3 regions of the Kribbella sp. NPDC051587 genome follow, and region 1 is predicted to be linked to each of the others. Evidence: riboswitches for the same ligand, from Rfam matches in the RefSeq annotation. Region 1 holds a riboswitch; each other region holds the start of a gene.

Evidence for each region. A riboswitch is a leader RNA that binds a small molecule or an ion and turns the genes downstream of it on or off. The one in region 1 is predicted to bind thiamine pyrophosphate.
Region 2: another riboswitch for thiamine pyrophosphate. It lies ahead of thiS (sulfur carrier protein ThiS); the one in region 1 lies ahead of ACIA49_RS29705 (purine-cytosine permease family protein).
Region 3: another riboswitch for thiamine pyrophosphate. It lies ahead of thiC (phosphomethylpyrimidine synthase ThiC); the one in region 1 lies ahead of ACIA49_RS29705 (purine-cytosine permease family protein).

The regions. Positions count from the first base shown of each region.
Region 1 covers NZ_JBITDE010000010.1:35,833-42,220, forward strand. Annotated here, with positions in the region: gene ACIA49_RS29685 (flavin reductase family protein) at 1-241, opposite strand, end outside; gene ACIA49_RS29690 (RNA polymerase sigma factor) at 517-999, shown strand; gene ACIA49_RS29695 (methylated-DNA--[protein]-cysteine S-methyltransferase) at 996-1,574, shown strand; gene ACIA49_RS29700 (class I SAM-dependent methyltransferase) at 1,657-2,328, opposite strand; gene ACIA49_RS29705 (purine-cytosine permease family protein) at 2,356-3,699, opposite strand; TPP riboswitch at 3,687-3,807, opposite strand; gene ACIA49_RS29710 (alpha/beta fold hydrolase) at 3,829-4,491, opposite strand; gene ACIA49_RS29715 (hypothetical protein) at 4,488-5,312, opposite strand; gene ACIA49_RS29720 (DUF3152 domain-containing protein) at 5,355-5,885, opposite strand; gene ACIA49_RS29725 (ATP-binding protein) at 6,239-6,388, opposite strand, start outside.
Region 2 covers NZ_JBITDE010000019.1:48,303-54,690, reverse strand. Annotated here, with positions in the region: gene ACIA49_RS39500 (Calx-beta domain-containing protein) at 1-923, shown strand, start outside; gene ACIA49_RS39495 (thiazole synthase) at 925-1,701, opposite strand; gene thiS (sulfur carrier protein ThiS) at 1,703-1,933, opposite strand; TPP riboswitch at 1,923-2,038, opposite strand; gene ACIA49_RS39485 (DUF5937 family protein) at 2,044-2,979, opposite strand; gene ACIA49_RS39480 (G5 domain-containing protein) at 2,997-3,611, opposite strand; gene ACIA49_RS39475 (hypothetical protein) at 3,733-4,311, opposite strand; tRNA gene ACIA49_RS39470 (tRNA-Lys) at 4,552-4,627, shown strand; gene ACIA49_RS39465 (hypothetical protein) at 5,585-5,983, opposite strand; gene ACIA49_RS39460 (glycoside hydrolase) at 6,149-6,388, opposite strand, start outside.
Region 3 covers NZ_JBITDE010000021.1:45,413-51,800, reverse strand. Annotated here, with positions in the region: gene ACIA49_RS40475 (anion permease) at 1-503, shown strand, start outside; gene ACIA49_RS40470 (hypothetical protein) at 517-750, shown strand; gene ACIA49_RS40465 (hypothetical protein) at 755-1,279, opposite strand; gene ACIA49_RS40460 (lysophospholipid acyltransferase family protein) at 1,400-2,146, opposite strand; TPP riboswitch at 2,177-2,296, shown strand; gene thiC (phosphomethylpyrimidine synthase ThiC) at 2,289-3,911, shown strand; gene ACIA49_RS40450 (SatD family protein) at 4,501-5,103, shown strand; gene ACIA49_RS40445 (hypothetical protein) at 5,100-5,654, shown strand; gene ACIA49_RS40440 (RDD family protein) at 5,619-6,113, opposite strand; gene ACIA49_RS40435 (RDD family protein) at 6,110-6,388, opposite strand, start outside.

The DNA.
Region 1 (6,388 bases):
TCGGCCAACTGGAAGCCTTGGTGTCGATCGCGAACGAGACCAATGGCGGCAGCAGGCTCACCGAGACCAGTGAGGTGGCGGTGAAGCCGACCGGGCCGTGGCCCGCGTCGGCGGTGATCACCACGACGCCGGCGGCGTGGCGACGGAACACGGTGCGGTAGACGTCGGCGTCGACGATCCGCTCCTCGGAGTGGTCCGGGACCAGTGCCAGGGCAGGACGGTGCACAGCAGGGACGGACATGTCTCTCCCTCGGGGAAAAGGGCATGCGAAAAAGAAGAGGCGTAGGCCTCATGCGGCGCTCAGCGCCGGATCACCAGGGGACGCGGGTCACCGACAGGTGGCGCTCGCCGTCCGCAGCAGATCGATGACGCGACGGCGGGTGAGCAAGGTCGTCGTCATGTCAGCAATCTTCGCATCTATGTCTACTGAAGTACTCGACAATCCCATCATGCGGGACAACCGTCCGCAACGGGCCACCCTCACACTCTGCGCACCCGCTGCGTTTAATGGGCGTGATGACTGACGCACTGCCGCCGTTCCAGGCGCTCGTCGACGCGCACTGGCGAGACGTCGCCCGGCTCGCGCGTGCCCTCGCCGGGCCGGTGGACGGTGACGACGTGGCACAACGCGCCTGGGAGAAGGCGTTCGCCGCCTATGCCGGGTTGACCTCGGCCAAGAACCTGCGCAGCTGGTTGCTGACGATCACGGCCCGCTGCGCGACCGACGTACATCGGGCTCGAAAACCGCAGCGCCCACTCGATGATGCGCCGCCGATCGCGGTCGACGGCCCGGACGCCGCCGACTGGCCCGATCCCGACCTGTGGCAGGCGGTCAACGGGCTGCCCGAGCGGCAGCGGTACGCGATCACGCTCAAGTACGTCGGCGACCTCGACCACCACGGTGTGGCCGCCGCCCTGGACACCACCCCCGCAGCCTCGCGGCGCCTTGTCAGCGACGCCCTCGCGACCCTGCGCCGCACACTCGGAGTTGACGCATGAACGCACTGGAGGACCGGCTGACCCGGTTCAGCATCCCTGACCTCAAACCACCCGTCCTACCGGACGCCGACGTCGCCTACGCCCTGCACGACACCCCGATCGGCACGCTGCTGCTCGCGATCGCGCACGGCCGGGTGGTGGCGAGCTCTTTCGGCGACGAGGAGACGATGACCGGGCGACTGGCCCGCGCCATCTCGCCCCGGGTACTACGCCAGCCACGCGCACTGGACGTCGTACGGAAGGAGCTGGACGAATACCTCGCCGGAGAGCGGCAGGAATTCACCGTGCCGGTCGATCTCACCCTCGCGACGCCGTTCCAGCAATTGGTCCTGAGTGATCTCCGCACGCACACCAGCTACGGCCACACCAAGACCTACGGCCAGCTCGCCGGAGAGATCGAACGACCCAAGGCAGCACGAGCAGTCGGTACGGCGCTGGGCGCGAACCCCGTGTGTGTCCTCCTGCCTTGCCACCGGGTGATCGGGGCGAGCGGCGCGCTGACCGGGTACGCGGGCGGCCTCGAGGCGAAGCGCTACCTGTTGAACCTCGAAAAGAAAAGAATGCTTTCCCCGTAGCGGATTGCCGGGATTTACAGTTGAGGCAATCAGGAGCAGGTCCCCAATGTGGAGTGGGGATCTGCTCCTATTCTTTCGGGGTTCAGGCGTGGATCTCGAGGATCAGCCGGCGCCGGCCGCCCCACTCGCGCTTGTAGACCTTGTAGTTGTCGATCCCCGCGGCGGCGCAGAGCCGGCCGTAGCTGATCTCGTCGTGGATGTAGTGCACGCTGCTCAGCCCGTCGGCGTGCTCGGTGGTGACGATCCGGTGCTCCGGGCCCTGGCGCAGGCCCAGCGCGATCTCGCCCGCCTTGGCCGGCCCCCAGGACGGGCCCTCGATGACCGCGAGCCCGCCCGGCTTCAGCACCCGGGAGATCTCGCAGATCGTCGAGATCTGCTCGTCCTCGGCGAACAGCTCGTGGAACGCGGTCCACAGGCAGATCACCGCGTCGAACGAGTCCCACGCATAGGGCAGATCGGTCATCGACCCGATCGCCCAGTCGATCGCCAGCTCCTCCTCGGCCGCCTTGGCGCGGCCGGCCTCGATCAGGTTCGGCGAGATGTCGAGGCCGCGCACGGTCTTCCCGGCCCGCGCCAGCGGGAGGCTGATCCGGCCGTAACCACAGCACAGGTCCAGGACCGTTTCGCGGCCCTCCAGGAGCTCTTCGACGGCCTTGACGATGTCTGCGTCCCGCTCGGGCGAGGTCCGCGCGGACAGACCGTCGACGCCGAGTTCGGCGTACTCGGCCCGGCTGCGCAGTGCGGAGTTGAGCATGGGGGCAAGTATCCCGCGTGCCTCAGGTCAGTTGTCCACTGGTACGCGGGTCACGATCCGGCCGCGACCGATTTTGCCGAGCGCGACAGCGGCCACCATGGAAACGACGATGCTCGTATAGGTCGCGCCCAGCCAGCCCGGTACGGCGTGTCCGCCGAAGAGCTTGCCCTGGACATCGAGCCAGAACGGCGACCAGCCGGCGACCGTGCCCGGATTGACGAGCTGGTAGGCGACGAAGCCGATCAGCCACGCGACCGCGGGCTGCCAGCGGAACTTCGCCGTACCGGAAACGTCCCAGTTCATCTTGCTCACCAAGAAGAAGTCGGCGATCGCGACCGCGAACAGCGGGATGAAGACCGAGCCGATCAGGTAGAGGAACTGCGTGTAGTTGCCCAGGTCAACCAACAGCGCGAGGCCGGTGGCGAGGACACCGATCGCGACCGAGATCCAGCGACGGTCGACATGACCGATCAGATTGTGCGCGGCCATCGTGGTCGAGTAGACGTTCGCGTAGGCCTCGTCGACCTCGTCCACCAGCAGCACGAACAGCGCGATCGCGCCGGCCGGCAAGGTGACGAGAGCGGTGATCACGCCTTCGCTGTCGGTCTGCAGCGTCGCCACCGCGAAGACACCCAAGGCGTAGTACAGGATCGCGGCCAGGCCGTAGCCGAGCGCGGAACCTCCGAACGCGGCCTTGTTGGTCTTCGAGTGCCGCGTGTAGTCCGCGGCCAGCGGAGCGAACGAGACGACACCCGCGGCGGCCAGGTCGACGGCCGGCCAGAAGCCGAACACGCCGTCCTGCGGGAGACCGTGCACCGGCTTGCTCAGCACCTGAACAAATAGGTAGACCGAGGCAATCAAAACCAGCCAGACCATGAACTTGCGCAGGACTTTCACGCTGCCCAGCGGCCGGACCGCCATCGTGGTGGCGATGATTCCGGCCAGGACGACGAACAGCCAGCGCCAGCGTTCACTCGTCACCGCGACCGCGGCCTGCGCGATCACGATGATCTCCATCGTGGCCCAGCCGATGTTCTGCGCGATGTTCAGGACGGTCGGGGCCATCGACCCGCGACGGCCGAAGATGCCGCGCAGCGCGGTCATCGCCGGTGCTCCGGTCTGCGAGCCGAAGACGGCCGCGCCGCCGAGCACCAGCGCACCCATCCCGCACCCGACGACCACGGCCAGCAGGCCCTGCCACAACGACCCCGTGTACGCCGCGACGAGCGCGCCGGTGACCGGGCCGAACAGGGAGATGCCGAAGTTTCCCCAGAGGGTGAACTGATCGAGGAACCCGAGAGTCCTCGGTGCGTCCGTGGTGAGGACGAGCGGTGCCTCGGTGGTGGCAGGACGAATTGCAGTGTCAGTCATCGCGATCCCTACGCCGGCATTACCCGGTCAGGTTCAGGCGGTCGGCGACCCGGATTGTCTCGTCGCCCTCTCAGCCCGCATTCGGCGCGAGCTCCCGCAGAGGTTTGCTACCGCGTCAACGATACTGCGTCAGCCAGTTGGCCGCGCGGCGGCTGCTCGGTGGATGAGCGCGGCCACCTCCGGGCCGTTGGTCAGCACCGGCATGTGCGCGCCGGTGGACAGGGTCCGCGCCTCACCATGGGTCAGCGCGGCCAGCCTGCTCGCGAAGTCGGCTGACGACAGGTGGTCGTGCTGCGAGCGGATGATCACTACTGGTGCTTTGACCCGGGTGATCACTGCGGCCAGGTCGTGCTTGCGGCAGGCGGCCGCGGCCCGGGCGATCGTCGGCATGCCGGTCCGCGCGTACTGCGGGGCGAGGACTGGGATGAGCTTTGGCGACTCCGGGGCGGCGGACTCCAGCCAGCGCATGCCTAGGTCCAGCCAACTGGAGGCCTTGGTGTCACCGCTCGGAGCGATCAGCACCAGCGCGTGAACCAGCTCGGGGTGTGCGACGGCCAGCTCCACTGCGATCTGTGCGCCGGCGGAGTGCCCGACGAGCACCGAACGCTCGCGCACCTTCCGCTCCAGGATCGCGGCGAGAGCCTCGGGGTGCAGGTCCTCACGCTCGCCCGCAGGTTCGCCGTACCCGGGGAGTGTGACGACGTTGTAGGGCAGGGAGAGGTGCTCGACGGTCGGTGCATACGACTCGACGCCCAGTCCGAGGCCTGGGACGAGTACGACGGGGGTGCTCACTCCCAGGGCGGACGGCCGGGCGCGGACCGGACCACGGTGTCGTAGTCCGGCTTGAGCTCGCGGTAGCCGAGGAAGAGGCCGACTGCGAGGAGCAGCAGTCCGAACCCACCCCACCCGTACGCGGTCGGCAGCCGGTCGAGAGTGGAGTCAACGGACCCCAGACCGGTCGTCAGCACCATGATCAGCCAGATGAGCAGCGGGACGAGCGAGGCGGCGACCACTACACCGCCGATGATCTCGGACAGCTCCGGCTGCCGATTGAGCTTGCGGCGAGCCAGCACGTCACGCGCCCACAGCGCCAAGGCCGCCACACCGACCAGAACGATCAGCAGCTGACCGAGAGCGTCGATGACGTCGGTGCGCAGCGGGTGATTGAGCGGAGAGCCCGGTGCCTGGGTGATCTCCCGGATCGAGACCCGCTGGATCGAGATCACCATCAGTCCGTAGATCGCCGCGATCAGGGTGGCCAGCAGGACCACCTTGGCCGCCCGTGGGTCCCGGTCGGCGAAAGGCTCCTTACGCCCGTACGTCGGGAAGTGGTCCGGGTGCGCGTCCACGGGGGCGCCGTACGGGTGTCCGGGCCGGTAGCTCGGTGGCTGCGCCGGGTCGGTCGGCGGACCGCCGTACTGGCCTGGTTGGGAGCCGTAGGGCTGCGACGGCGCGTACGGGACAGGCGGTAGCGGCTGACCGCCGCCGGCATACGTGCCACCGCCGTACGGCGTGGGCGGAGCGAAGTGCTGCTCCTCGCCGCGCTGTGCGTTGTCCGGCTGCTGCTCAGGCTCCGGATCACGCCCGTACGTCGGGAAATCCTGTGACGACATCGCTGCTCCCTCCCTCGGGACTCAGCTTCTCACGGGAGCTGGTCAGGTGGCCTTGATCGTCGGCCATGCGTTCGGACGACAGCCACCCAGGCCCTTCGTCTGCTGCATCATCACCGGCGCGGGCGTCTTCGCCTTCGCACAGGTCGAGTGCCCATGCCCAAGCGCGTGCCCGACCTCATGGTTCACCAGATAGCTCCGGTACAGCGCGACATCCCCGCCGTACGCCGGGACCGCGTACATCCACCGCTTCGCGTTCAGCACGACCCGGTCCTCCACCCGGCACGACACCTCGCCACCGGTGTCGAGCGGCAGACACAGCTTGTCGGTCAGCGTCGGCGTGGCCACGATGATCCGCAGATCCACCTCATCGGAGTCGGTCCGCTCGAAGCTCACCGGATGCACCGCCTGCCACCCCCGCGGATCCGTCAGCGTCTTGTGAATCGCCTCCGCCACCGCCACCGGGTTCACCGACACACCCTGCTCGATCTCCACCCGGTACGTCAGCTTGTCCCGCACCCCGTTGGCCTTGTTCGACCCCGGCACCACACTCAGCCTGCCGCTCGACACCGTCACATTCGGCTTCGCACCCTTCGGCTGCCGAGTCAACGTAGGTGCCGGCCGCAACGGAGTAGTCAGATGCGCAGAAGGCGTAGCCACAGCTGTCGGTGTCTGTAGCGCAACCGGAGTGCTTGCCCCGGCAACAACCTCAGCAGCCAGACTCCGCCGCCCCGTCACATCCGGATGCACCACCATCACAGTCCCCAGCACCGCCAACGCAGTCACCGAAAACCACTGCACCCGATAAGACCGCCGCCGACTATGCCGCCCGCGCGCAGACACCCCAGCACGCTGGCCAGTCCGCCCGGTGGTCATGCCGATTCACCCTACAGACAGACCCGCCATGCACAAAAGGGCAGCCAGGAGCGTTACGCCGTACGGGTGCGGAGGAACTTGCCGAAGTGGGGGACGGTGAAGGCTACGGTGCCGCGTTCGGCGGAGAAGACGAGGCCTTTCTTGATCAGGCCGTCGCGGGCTGGGGAGAGGGACTGGGGTTTGCGGTTGAGGGTGGTGGCTAC
Region 2 (6,388 bases), on a different contig from region 1:
AGTTGTCGGTCCGGTTGACGGATGGGCGTGGGCACGCGGCCAGTGTTCCGGTCTCCTTACGCCCGCTGCCAGGTCAGGTGGCCGACCTGCTGCCGAAGGTGCTGCTGCAGACCGTCCGGATCCCGTTGGCCGGGCTGCGGATCGATCTGGGTGACGTGCGATCAGTGGAGTTCCGAACGGATCAGGTCACGCGCGGAACGGCGTACCTGGCTGATCTGTCGTTCTCGAAGCCTGCGCTGAGCCACTGGCGGCCGCGGATGCTGCCCGTGTTGTCCGTCGCGGACGTCGACATGGCCGAGGGCGACGCGGGGCCGCGGTCGGCCGACTTCCGCGTGCAGCTGTCGCGGATCAGCCCGCGGCCGGTGACGTTCTGGGCGGAGAGTTCGGGTGACACAACGGCCGTGACACGACCGTTCCGCGGGCTGGTGACGATCCCGGCGGGCCGCCGTACGGCGACAGTCAGGGTGCCGGTCTCGCCGAACAAGCGGGACGGGGACGACGACGAGTTCATCCTGGTGCTGTCGAAGTCGACGAACGCGATGATCGGCCGCTCACTGGCCAACGGAATCGTGCGCGACGACGATCCGACCCCCGTGCTGACGATCGGGCCGGGCGTCGGTACCGAAGGCCGAGGCGGTGTGGTGTTCCCGATGAAGCTGTCCGCGCCGTCGGACCGGGTCGTCACTCTGACGGCCGAACTCCGCAGCGGTACGGCGAAACTCGGCACCGACTTCCTCACCCCGGACGGTGGGCTCTACCCGCAGCTCGACGAAGGCCGCACCACCGGACAGTTCGTCGTACCGATCAAGGACGACAAACTCCGCGAGAAGGCCGAGACGTTCACCGTGGTCATCGCGGCCGCGGACGGCGCCGTACTGAAGGTCCCGTATCGGGTGACCGGCACCATCCGCGACAACGACTAGCTCAGCCTGACGTGGGCAATCCGGTGGTCGGCGATGAGGCCAGCGCGGAGTGCCAGCGGCGGGGGACCCGACCGGCCAGCCGGGCGTTGCGGCCGGCGGTGACGGCGTCGCGCATGGCGGCTGCCATCAGGGCCGGCTTCTCGGCGCGGGTGACCGGGGTTGCCAACATGACCGCGGCACAGCCGAGCTCCATCGCCAGCGCGGCGTCGCTCGCCGTACCGATGCCGGCGTCGACGATGACCGGGACGTTCGCCGCCTCGGCGATCAGCGCGATGTTGTGCGGGTTGCGGATGCCGAGGGCGGAGCCGATCGGCGCGGCCAACGGCATCACGGCCGCACAACCGGCCTGCTCGAGACGGCGAGCCAGGATCGGGTCGTCGTTGGTGTAGGGGAGCACGGTGAAGCCGTCGGCGACCAGGGTCTCCACGGCGTCCAGCAGCTCGAACGGATCGGGCAGCAACAGGTGGTCGTCGGCAACGACCTCGACCTTGATCAGGTCGGTCCCGAGCGCCTCACGCGCCAGCCGCGCGGTCAGCACGGCCTCCGCCGCGGTGTGACAGCCGGCCGTGTTCGGCAGGATCTCGATGCCGTGCCGCTTCAGCACATCGAGCACCGAACCCTCGTGCCCGGTCCCCAGCCGGCGCATCGCGACCGTGGTCAACTGGGTGCCAGAGGCAATCAATGCCTCTTCCATCACTTCCAGGTTGGCCGAACCGCCGGTTCCCATGATGAGTCGCGAGGAATACGTGCGGCCGCCCAGCTCGAAGGGGTCGTCCATCTCAGCCTCCCTGGACCGCGCCGACGATCTCGACCCGGTCACCCGCCGTCAGGATCGTGGCGGCCCACTCGTCGCGGGTCAGCACACTCTGGTTCACCGCGACCGCGATCCCGGTCTGCCGATCCGACATCTCCCGGACCAGCTCCGCGACCGACATCCCCGGTCCGCTGGTGGTCGCCGTACCGTTCACCCACACAGCGTGCTCAGCCGGCAACTCGTCGTACTGGGTCATGCGTCCTCCCTCCGTCGGAATTACCCGATTCAGGTTCAGCGGTCGGCGACGCCCTCTCTGTCGCCCTCTCAGCCCACTCCGGTGCGAGCTCCCGCGGTCTGCGTTCGACTTTAGTTCCCTGTCAGCAAAGTGGCCAACTCTGTCGGCCTGTAGAGCACTTGCTTGCCGGCTCGCTGCGGTTCGACCAGGCCGGTACGGCGGAGCAGCTGGAGGTGCTGACTGACCGCTGACGGGGTGACTTGGAGCTCGGCGGCGACATCGGTGGTGGTGCGCGGGTGGGTGAGGAGCTGCAGGATGCGGGCGCGCGCCGTACCGATGAGTTGAGCGAGGTCTTGTGGGGTGGGCGGGTCGACGACCGTCCAGAGGTTGGCCTGGCCGCGCGGTGGGTAGCCGAGGAACGGTTCGGCGCCGGGGTCGTACGGGATGACGGCGTGTGGGCCGAACAGGGTCGGCTGCAGGACCAGGCCGCGGCCGGCGACCTTCTCCGAGCGGCTGTTGAGGCTCACCTTGTCGACCTTCAGAAGCCCTTGGCTGTAAGAGATTGCGGGGCCGAGCTCGTTGAGCATCGCGCCCGTGCCTTGCTGGGTGAGGACGTGACCGCGGTAGGTGATGTCGGCGGACAGGATGGTTCGCATCCGGTTCCAGTACGGCGCCATCACCGTCTGCCAGTAGTCGTCGAGCGCTCGGGTCACCTTCGCTGGTGTCAGCCCTGGGGGCAGCTCGCCGTTCACTGCTGCGAGCTGCCTCTCGAACGTGTCCTGATCGACTTTGCCTATGAGCTGGAGTTCATCAGCGAACTGGGTGAGCGGGGAGGTCGGCCTGGGCGTCAGGAAATCCGGGCTGCCCATCGTGTCGTTGACCAGGCAGCTCAGGACCGTCCAGTCCAGGTCGGTCAGGAGCGGTTGGACCGCGCGCACCCACGGCAGCTGCAACGGAAACCGACCGGGGTCCCGCAGCGCCCGCAGACTCAGCACAGTCTCCGCTGCAGGCGACAGCGCGAACCGGACCTCCTCCAGGTCCCTGGACGTCAGTTCATAGGTCAGCACACCCTCATTACATCCCGCTACTCACAGCCGATGCCGTCGTGGTCGGCGTCCAGGCGATAGATGTCGGACCCAGTGACGGTCACCGGACCATCGACGTACTCGGGTCCGTTCCCGCTCCCGCCGGAGCAGTCGACGTCGCTCGCGATCGGTACGCAGCCGCTGTAGTTCGGGTCGCAACCGCCGCTATCTGATTTTTCTTCAACCTTGGTTCCAACGGCGGTGACCTGGGACCGCGGCTCCTTGGTGACCTCTTGGCGGACGAGCTTCTTCGCCGTCTGCTTCCCGTCGACATACGTGATGCGGTACGTCGACTGCCGGGTCCCGTTGATTCCCGTCGTACGGATCGTGCGCTCGCCCTTCGGCAACTCGCTGTCCGTGACCGTCTTCTTCTTGAACGGGATCACGCTGGTGACGGTCACCGACTTCGTGGTCGTCACCGGTACGACGACTTTCGGCTTGGCTGGTGTGGTCACCGGCGTTGGTGTCGGTGATGCCGCTGGAGGTTCGCTCGGCGGCACGGTCACCGTCTGCGTGATCACCCCGCCGGCGACGGCGACCGGTTCGGTGGAGTCCGCCGTACCGCATCCAGCTCCGGCGACGAGCACAACGACAGCAACAAAGGCAGTGCGCAACACAGTTCCCCCCAACCCGCCGTCGGTTCCCCCCGCGGCAGGATTGTCAGCGCCCGGACCACCCAGGGCGAGCACCCTGCATATCACTCAGAGTGAGCCCACGACCAGACCTCGACGCTCCTTACCCGGCCGTAGCCCCAACCCCGGCCAGCGCCGCGAACACAATCCCCGCGACAAGTCCCACACTCCCCACCACGATCAACGGCCCCGCACTGATCGGCGGCTCCGGCACCTCCTGCCGAAACACCCCGAACAACCGCTCCTCAGACGGCCGAACCTCCCGCAACAACACCGCCGACGGATGCGACCGCGCCCCCACGCTCTCCAGCGACTCTACCGCCGCCCGCGCAGCCTCCACCGCGGCCCGCACCACCGCCACGATCACCACCACCGACGCGACCGTCAGCACCCCGATCAGCGCCGCCGTAGTCTGCGCCATCCCCACCTCGGCCGCCTCCGGCGCCAACGCCTTCCGCAGCGCCTGAACCGACCAGAACCCGAAGAACCCCAACACCCCCGCCGCAAGCCCGACCCCCGCCACAACCCCCGTCAACGGATTCTGCGCCCGCACCGCCGCCGCGAACCCCCGCGCATCCCGCGCCAGATCCCCCGCATCCCGAACCAGCCCCTCGAACCCGGCCAACGCCTCCGCCCGAGCCCGCAAAGTCACCCCGATCACGATCCGATCGGCCAGCCCCATCGACGAAGACTGCTCAACAATCTCCCGCCAGGCCCCCACGACCTCCCCGTGAGCCCCCACCACCTCGGCCCGCTCAACAACCCCCATAACGCCCCCTAGCCCCAGCCCCCCGGCGCAAACTAGTACTCGTCTGACCCCGACAGTACGCCTCACCACCCCCTTCCAACACCCGTCAACCCACCCCACCGCCCCCACCCCACCCCCAAACCTGCAACACTTGTCCCCAACCCCTCACCACCGGGGCCTCTAGCTCAATTGGCAGAGCAGCGGACTTTTAATCCGCGGGTTGTGGGTTCGAGTCCCACGGGGCCTACCAAAAAGGACGTCGACCGCACGTAAAGGACGCCGCTCCGCGGCGGCTCAGTCTTGGCGCCTCCGGCGCGCCTGCCCACCGAGGGGCTCGCCAGACCTGGCTCGGCGGCGGACAGGCGGCTTGGCGTACACCCGGCGTGCTCCGCAGCTGCTACTTCGTCGCTCCGCTCCTCAACGCGCCCGCTCCGCGCGCACCCACCCACCCCCGGCTGATCTCCGTCTTCCCCCTGCGGGCTTACCGCCCGCTCCACGCGCTAGCGCGACCGAGCCCGCGGTGGCTCGTCGCCGACGTACGGGCTCAATGTGCTCGGGGCCGAGCATCAGGCGATCTTCGTGGCACCGGAACCCTGTCCGTCTCGCGATCAGGCGGTGGCCGGGTGATGCGCCTCGTGGGCGGTGACGACCTTTGGGCCGAGCACGGCACTCTCACGCAAGATTCGGCAGCGCAGGCTCACGGACGAGTCTGCGGGTCTGGAACCGATGTCGCGGCGGGCGAAATCGAGCCCGTCGACGCTGGCCGACGAGGTCAGGCAACAGCGATCGGGTCCGGGCTGCACTCGAGTAGTCCGGGCTCGGCTTCGGCCTGATCAGGGGGGCACGCCGTGGACCTGGGGCCGGTACCGTCGATTGCGTTCCTGGGCCGGATCTTCCGCCAAGACGGCTGCGGGTTCGGCCATCCAGCCCCGAACGTCTGCTGGCAACTCGACGCCACCGGATATGTCCTCGACCGCGGCTGGGAATTTCACTTGTGCGGCGCGAGTCGCTCGCCGTACCGATGTGGAGCTTGGCGTTGCCTCGCCCGATTCGCAGGCGGTGCGGATCGGGCGAGGCGAGGGCGCTACGCCGATGTCTCTGTGTCGCGCTGCCAGGCAGAGCTCTGGCAGGTGGGCACGCGACCTTAGCTTGATGAATGACACCGGACACAACGGCCGCAGCATCACCACACCAGTTCGCGATCTGCCTACTTGATGGGCATTGTCCCGCAGACGTTGCCGCCCAACTGGGTGAAGCTGCCGTTCTTGTTCTTCGCCCAGAATTGCAGGCAGATCAGCTCGCCGTCGGCGAAGTCCTTGTTGACCTCGAAGCGGTGCTCGGTTTCGTCCTTCACCGTGTCACCGGTCCGCTTGAATCCGCGCGGACCGAAGATCTGAAAGAACCCTTCTTTGGCGAGACCGTCGTAACGCACTCCGAGCACGGAGTCGACGTGGTGGTTCTTGCCGTACATGGTGTTGCACAGCGACTGATCCTTGTTGCAGGCTCCGGCGCGGCCGGCAGACGCCGGCGCGGTCATTGCCACGGCGATCGCTGCGGTGACGCCGACTGTTGCCACACCGCGATACACGTGTCGGACAAGGCTCATGTGTTCCTCCACTCAGCGGCTCCGGCCGGTCCGGGACCCATCGTGGACATTACGCCAGGTAGCACCGTCTGAACGGTGAAAGTGCTTGCAGCAAAGTGCAAATTTCGTCCGCGCCGTCTCGTTGCGCGCGGCAACCAACAGTCCGACGGCAGATGCCTGCTGGGGTTACAGCGTGACGTCGGGGACTTCGAAGGTTTGGATGGTGTTGGGTTCGAACCAGGACCAGAAGCGGGTGCCGTGCATGGTGGTGTCCTGGTGGGGGGTGTAGCGGTCGGTGGCGTTGGGTGCGGTGGACCAGCGGGGGATGGGGGCGGCGTCGGTGGAGGGTTTGGTGAACTTCGACAGGTCGAAGTCCAGGTAGGCGGCGGCGCCGTAGTTGATGGCGACGATGGTTAGTTTGCGGGT
Region 3 (6,388 bases), on a different contig from region 1:
GCTCGCGGCCGCCGCTCTGGGTGATCTTCGCCGCCGGTCTGGCGATCGCCGCCGGGACGTACCTGGGCGGCTGGCGGATCATCCGGACCATGGGTAAGGGCCTGACCGAGATCGAGTCGCCGCAGGGCTTCGCCGCGGAGACCAGCTCGACCGCGGTGCTGCTGGCCTCGTCCCACCTGGGCTTCCCGCTCTCCACCACGCAGGTCTGCTCCGGCAGCATCCTGGGTGCCGGTCTGGGCAAGCGGCTCGCAGAGGTGCGCTGGACGGTCGCCGGCCGGATGGCGCTGGCCTGGCTGTTCACTCTGCCGGCCGCAGCACTCGTCGGTGCACTGTCTGGTCGGGTGGCGAACTCCGGCAACCTCGGGGTCGCGCTCATCGCCGTACTGGCTGTGGCTGCGGGTGGTGGCATCTACCTCGCCTCACGGCGGACGCCGGTCACCTCGACCAACGTGAACGAGTACCCGAGCACCCCGGCCGCCTCCTCGGCGCCCGCGGCGGTCTGAGCGGAGGACGGGCATGCACATCAACTGGAGTGCACTCGGTGAGGTAGCCCTGGTCAGCCTGGTCTTCGGAGTGGGGCTGGCCGTGGTGTTCGCCTTCGGTGTGACCGCCATGGCGCGCCGGGCAGCAGCTATCGACGAGAAGCGGCCTGCACCGATGGTCGACACCGCAGTGGCGTCGCTGTGCTTCGCGGCATGCCTCGCTGCGGTGCTGTACGGGCTCTACCTGATCATCCCGCAGTTCCACTGACCAGTTAGCGGTTCCAGCGGCGTACTGCCTTGGCCACGTCCTTGGCCCGCACCGCATCGAGGTTCTGCTCCCAGGCTGTGAAGAGCCGGTCGCCGAGTTCGGCCGCGTCCAGACCAGCCTGGGGCCGAACCGCGACCGCCCACGTCGCAGCGGCGGCGTGACCCTGCTGGTGCAGCAGGTGGTTGACGGTCGCCTGGATGCGCCGTCGGTCCTCACCGGTCAGGCCGCGAGCGGCCCAGTCCTGCAGGATGGCTGCGTCGTCGCACGTCATCTGGGCCAGGTAGGTCAATGGCCCGCGCCAGAAGCCGCGGTGGCCGATGCTGTCCAGGCTCTCCAGCGGGAACCAGCCGTTGGCGCAGCGGCGGCCGTTCACCGCGGCCTCGACCTCCCGTGCGCGCTCGCCGTCCAGATCCCGCGTCGACCAGTCGATGAAGTAGGCGCCCGCGTCCGGGATGTGCTCGGCGACGTGCGGCGCCACCACCAGCGTCCCGGGGTCGAACAGTCGCAGTTCTTCCGGTGAATCGAACAAAAACCTTCCCCCGCCCAGCACAAGGCAAGCAGCACAGAAATCCCCCAGATTCCTGCCTTGTCAATAACAAGAGCCCTTCGTACCCCTAGTGGCGGGTAGGGGTCAAGGCCTTGTCCGAGGCTACTGCCGCCGTTCCGCCCGCCGCGCGAGCTCCTCGCGGTCCAGCCGGTCGGCCTCCTCGGGCGTCGGCGCGGAGCCGCCGTACGCGGCCGGCAGCCACCAGGCGCCGGGCGGCTGCTCGGGGTAGGCGCGGATGGTGTCGTCGAGCATCTCGGCCATCGTCGAGCGCAGTACGGCGGTCGCCGCGACCGGATCGTCGTCCGCGGTCACTGTCATCGGCGTACCGACCGTGATGGCGATCGTGCGGTGCCGGGAGAAGTCCTTCGGATGGTCCTTGGTGAGCATCCGCTGGGTACCCCACAGGATCAGCGGAATCACCGGTACGCCGGCCTCCGCGGCCATCCGGACCGTGCCGGACTTGAACTCCTTCAGCTCGAACGACCGGCTGATCGTCGCCTCCGGGAACACTCCGACCACCTCACCGGCGCGCAGATATCGCACCGCCTCCTGGTACGACGCCTGTCCGGCCGACCGATCCACCGGAATGTGATGCAGCGACCGCATCAGCCAGCCCGAGTACTTGTTGCGGAACAGCACTTCTTTGGCCATGAACCGGACCAGTCGCTTGCTCGGCAGCGCGCCGTACCCGCCGAGGACGAAGTCGACGTAGCTGATGTGGTTCAGCGCGAGCACCGCACCGCCGGTCCGCGGCACGTTCTCCGTCCCGGCCAGCTGGAAGTTCACATCCAGCACCTTGAACGCCGTACGGGCGAAACCGATCACGGGCGGATACACAAAGTCGCGCATCGTAGGAACTCTACTAAGGTATTGCCGATAACTGGAGATCGCGGGAGCTCGCACCGAAGTGGGCTGAGAGGGCGGCTGGAGGAATCCGGCGCCGCCGACCGCCGAACCTGTCCGGGTAATTCCGGCGTAGGGAGCACAGCAAGTGACAACTATCGGCACCGTACGACCGACTGTCACCACCGGCCCGATCTCGGGCTCCGAGAAGATCTATCGCGGCGAACTGGGAGTCCCGGCGCGTCGTGTCCACCTCACCAACGGCGAGTCCTTCGACCTGTACGACACGTCCGGGCCGTACACGGACGCGTCGGCACAGATCGACGTACAGGCTGGTCTGCCCGCGCTACGGCGCGAGTGGATCGCCGGACGGACGAACCTGACCCAGCTCGCGCATGCGCGCGCCGGCACCATCACCGAGGAGATGCGGTACGTCGCGCTCCGGGAGAACATGGATCCGGAGTTCGTCCGGTCCGAGGTGGCGCGCGGCCGCGCCGTCATCCCGGTGAACCGGCGGCACCCCGAGAGCGAGCCGACCATCATCGGCAAGAAGTTCCTGGTGAAGGTGAACGCCAACATCGGCAACTCCGCCGTCAGCAGCTCGGTCGAGGAAGAGGTCGAGAAGCTCGTCTGGGCCACCCGCTGGGGCGCGGACACCGTGATGGACCTGTCCACCGGCAAGAACATCCACGAGACCCGCGAGTGGATCCTGCGGAACTCACCCGTCCCGATCGGGACGGTGCCGCTCTATCAGGCGCTGGAGAAGGTGAAGGGCGATCCGGCCGCGCTGTCCTGGGAGGTCTACCGGGACACGGTGATCGAGCAGTGCGAGCAGGGTGTCGACTACATGACCGTCCACGCCGGCGTACTGCTGCGGTATGTGCCGCTGACCGCTCGGCGGATCACGGGCATCGTCTCGCGCGGTGGTTCGATCATGGCCGCGTGGTGCCTCGCGCATCACCAGGAGTCCTTCCTGTACACGCATTTCGCCGAGCTGTGCGAGATCCTGCGCGAGTACGACGTGACGTTCTCGCTCGGTGACGGCCTGCGGCCGGGGTGTATCGCGGATGCGAACGACGAAGCCCAGTTCGCCGAACTGCGGACGCTGGGCGAGCTCACCAAGATCGCCTGGGAGCACGACGTACAGGTGATGATCGAAGGCCCGGGACACGTGCCCATGCACAAGATCGCGGAGAACGTGCGGCTCGAGGAGGAGCTCTGCGGAGAGGCGCCGTTCTACACATTGGGGCCGTTGGCAACTGATGTGGCGCCGGCGTACGACCACATCACCAGTGCGATCGGGGCGGCGCAGATCGGTTGGCTCGGTACGGCGATGCTCTGCTACGTCACGCCGAAGGAGCACCTCGGTCTGCCGGACCGCGATGATGTCAAGACTGGTGTGATCACCTACAAGATCGCTGCCCACGCTGCGGATCTGGCCAAGGGGCACCCAGGTGCGCAGGCCTGGGACGACGCGTTGTCGACGGCCCGGTTCGAGTTCCGCTGGGAGGACCAGTTCAACCTCTCGCTGGATCCGGACACCGCTCGGTCGTACCACGACCAGACGTTGCCGGCCGAGCCCGCGAAGACCGCGCACTTCTGCTCGATGTGCGGTCCGAAGTTCTGCTCGATGCGGATCACCGCCGACATCCGCAAGTACGCCGAGGAGCGCGGGCTGACCTCGACCGAAGCCATTGAGGCAGGCTTCAACGAGATGTCCGAGACTTTCAAGGCCAATGACAGCAAGGTCTATCTGCCGCTGGCCGACTGACGCCGCTGCGGTATCGAGCAGGCTGAGGTGAGTTTCTCCCGGCAGGGTCGTCACGTCCGCGTGCGGCGCCTGCCGGGAGAACTCGGCCAGCTTCGGCATTCTGTGCGAGCGCCATGTTCACCGTGTACCGGTTCACCATCCCGGACTGCCGCGCGCGACTTTCCCGGTGTCGGAATGCAGGCCGTAGTCCGGGGCGAGGAAGACGTACCCGGCTATCGCGTCAGGGAACCGGTTCAGGCTGTTGAGGATCAATCCGGCCCCGGCCGAATGTCCGCCGGGTTCGTATCGCCACCTTGGCACCGTAGGCCGATGACGCCCGGTACGGCGGTTTCTGGGCCTTTGGGGCAGGAAAAGCGAGCTTTTCGGCCTTACGCGGAGTGAAATCGTCCGGTGCGTCGAGATGCGGAAGTGCCCCGATTGAGCGGAGAATTGGGGAATCGGCTGCCTTGCGGAGTGACTACGGGGAGTGATCGGGTGAACCGATTCAGGTTTTTGCCTTCACTCAGCGTGAATAAGACTGTAGCCTTAACTGATCGGGGTGGTGGGGCGGGGAAGGTATTAAGAGAGGCCAGTCAGGAGGTGCAGGCAAGTGGTCTTCGTTCTCACGGTAGATCAGCGCGGCAGCCGAATCAGCGGTGATCTCGTACCCGAGCTACTGAATCATCTGAATCGCAGGCCCCGCCGGCGCGGCCTGCTCCGCAAGTTCGAGCGGACCGCGGGCGACGAGGTCCAAGGCGTGTTGTCGGAGGCCAAGGCAACCATCGACGTGATCCTCGACCTGCTCCGTCGCGACTCCTGGTACGTCGGACTCGGGATCGGCGACGTGTTCGACCCCCTCCCGCGCAGCACGCGGGCCGGTAACGGGGACGCGTTCGTGTTCGCCCGGGACGCGGTCACGAAGGCGAAGTCGAGCCCGCATCATGTCAATGTGTGCGGTAGCGACGAGCAGGTGGCCGACCAGGTCGAGACGGTGCTCTGGTTGATGGCGTCGGTGCTGCGCCGGCGGAGTGACCGCGGGTGGGCTGTCGCCGACCTGCTGGCAGAGGGACTGACACGACGGGAGATCGGCGTGAAACTGGGGATCAGCCAATCTGCGGTGACGCAACGGGCTCAGGCGGCTGGAGTGGCCGAGGAGCAGCGTGGGCGGTTGCTGGCGACCGAACTGCTCGCACGTGTCGAGGTTGCTGCGTGACGGCGCTTGTCCTGGCGCTCACAGGAGCCGCGCTGCTCCTCGCCGTACTGGCTTGGGTGCCGAAGGCCGGTGCGACGGTGGAGGTGATCCTCAGCGGCCTGATGCTGGCCTGTCTGATCGCCGCCGGTCTGGTGCTGCTCTACGGGCACGGAGTGGTCGGCTGGGACGAGCGCTGGTGGAATGTGCTGCTCCTGCTGGCCGGAGGGCTCGCAGTGACCGGAGGCGGCCCGCTGACGACTTCTGTGCTCTCTTTGGTTGACCGGGGCAACACCAGAGCCCAGTCCACGCAGAAGGCTGGTGAGGTGCTGCGTGGCGGCGCCCTGATCGGTTCTCTCGAGCGTGGTGCGATCTTCGCGGCCCTGGTGGCCGGCTGGCCGGAGGGGCTGGCCATCGTGCTGGCGATCAAGGGGCTGGCTCGCTACCCCGAGCTGCGCAGTCCTGACCAGCCCGCCTCCGTCACACCGCAAGCGGTGGCCGAGCGCTTCATCATCGGCACCTTCACCAGTGTGCTCTGGTCAGTAACCTGCGCCGGCTTCCTGCTCTCCCACTGACTGGACGTAGGTGTTGAGCACCTTGTCGTGCAGGGTCTGCTTCTGCTCGTCCCACAGCGGCCAGAGCGAGTCGATCAGCGGGACGTAGGCGAAGACCACGGCCAGTACCTCGCGGCCGAACGTCTTGCCGGGACCGATCGGCTGCAGCGTCGCACCGTCGACCAACCGAAGCTTCAAAGCGCTCTTGCCGACGCTCTGCCCGGTGTTGCCCTGCCGGAACACCCGGTTCCAGAGCCACAACCCGAAGCTGATCGCCATACCGAGCAGGAACGCGATCACGGACCAGGCCTGCGGGGCGTCGTTCTCCTGGTCCATCCGGGAGAAGACGTTCACGATGAACAAGATGTAGCCGATGGCGGCCGGGACGCCTTCGATCAGTCTGTCGATCAAAGCCGCACCGACGCGCGGCAGCCACTCCGCCAGCGGCGGGACGGGGGTGTAGCCGTACGGGGCGCTCATGTGCTGACGACGATGTCGTTGACGATCTTGTCGTGCCAGGTCTGCTGCTTCTCGTCCCATAACGGCCAGAGCAGATTGATGAAGCACAGGTAGTTGAAGAAGTAGGCGCAGATCTCGCGACCGAGGTTCGGGCCGAAGCCGATCAGTTCACCGGTCTGGATGCTGATCACCCGCGATCCGGTCATCTTCTTGCCCAGCGACTGACCGGTCCGGCCCTGCTGGACCACCCGGTTCAGGAACCAGATCACCCCGGAGGCGATGAAGCCGAGCGTCAA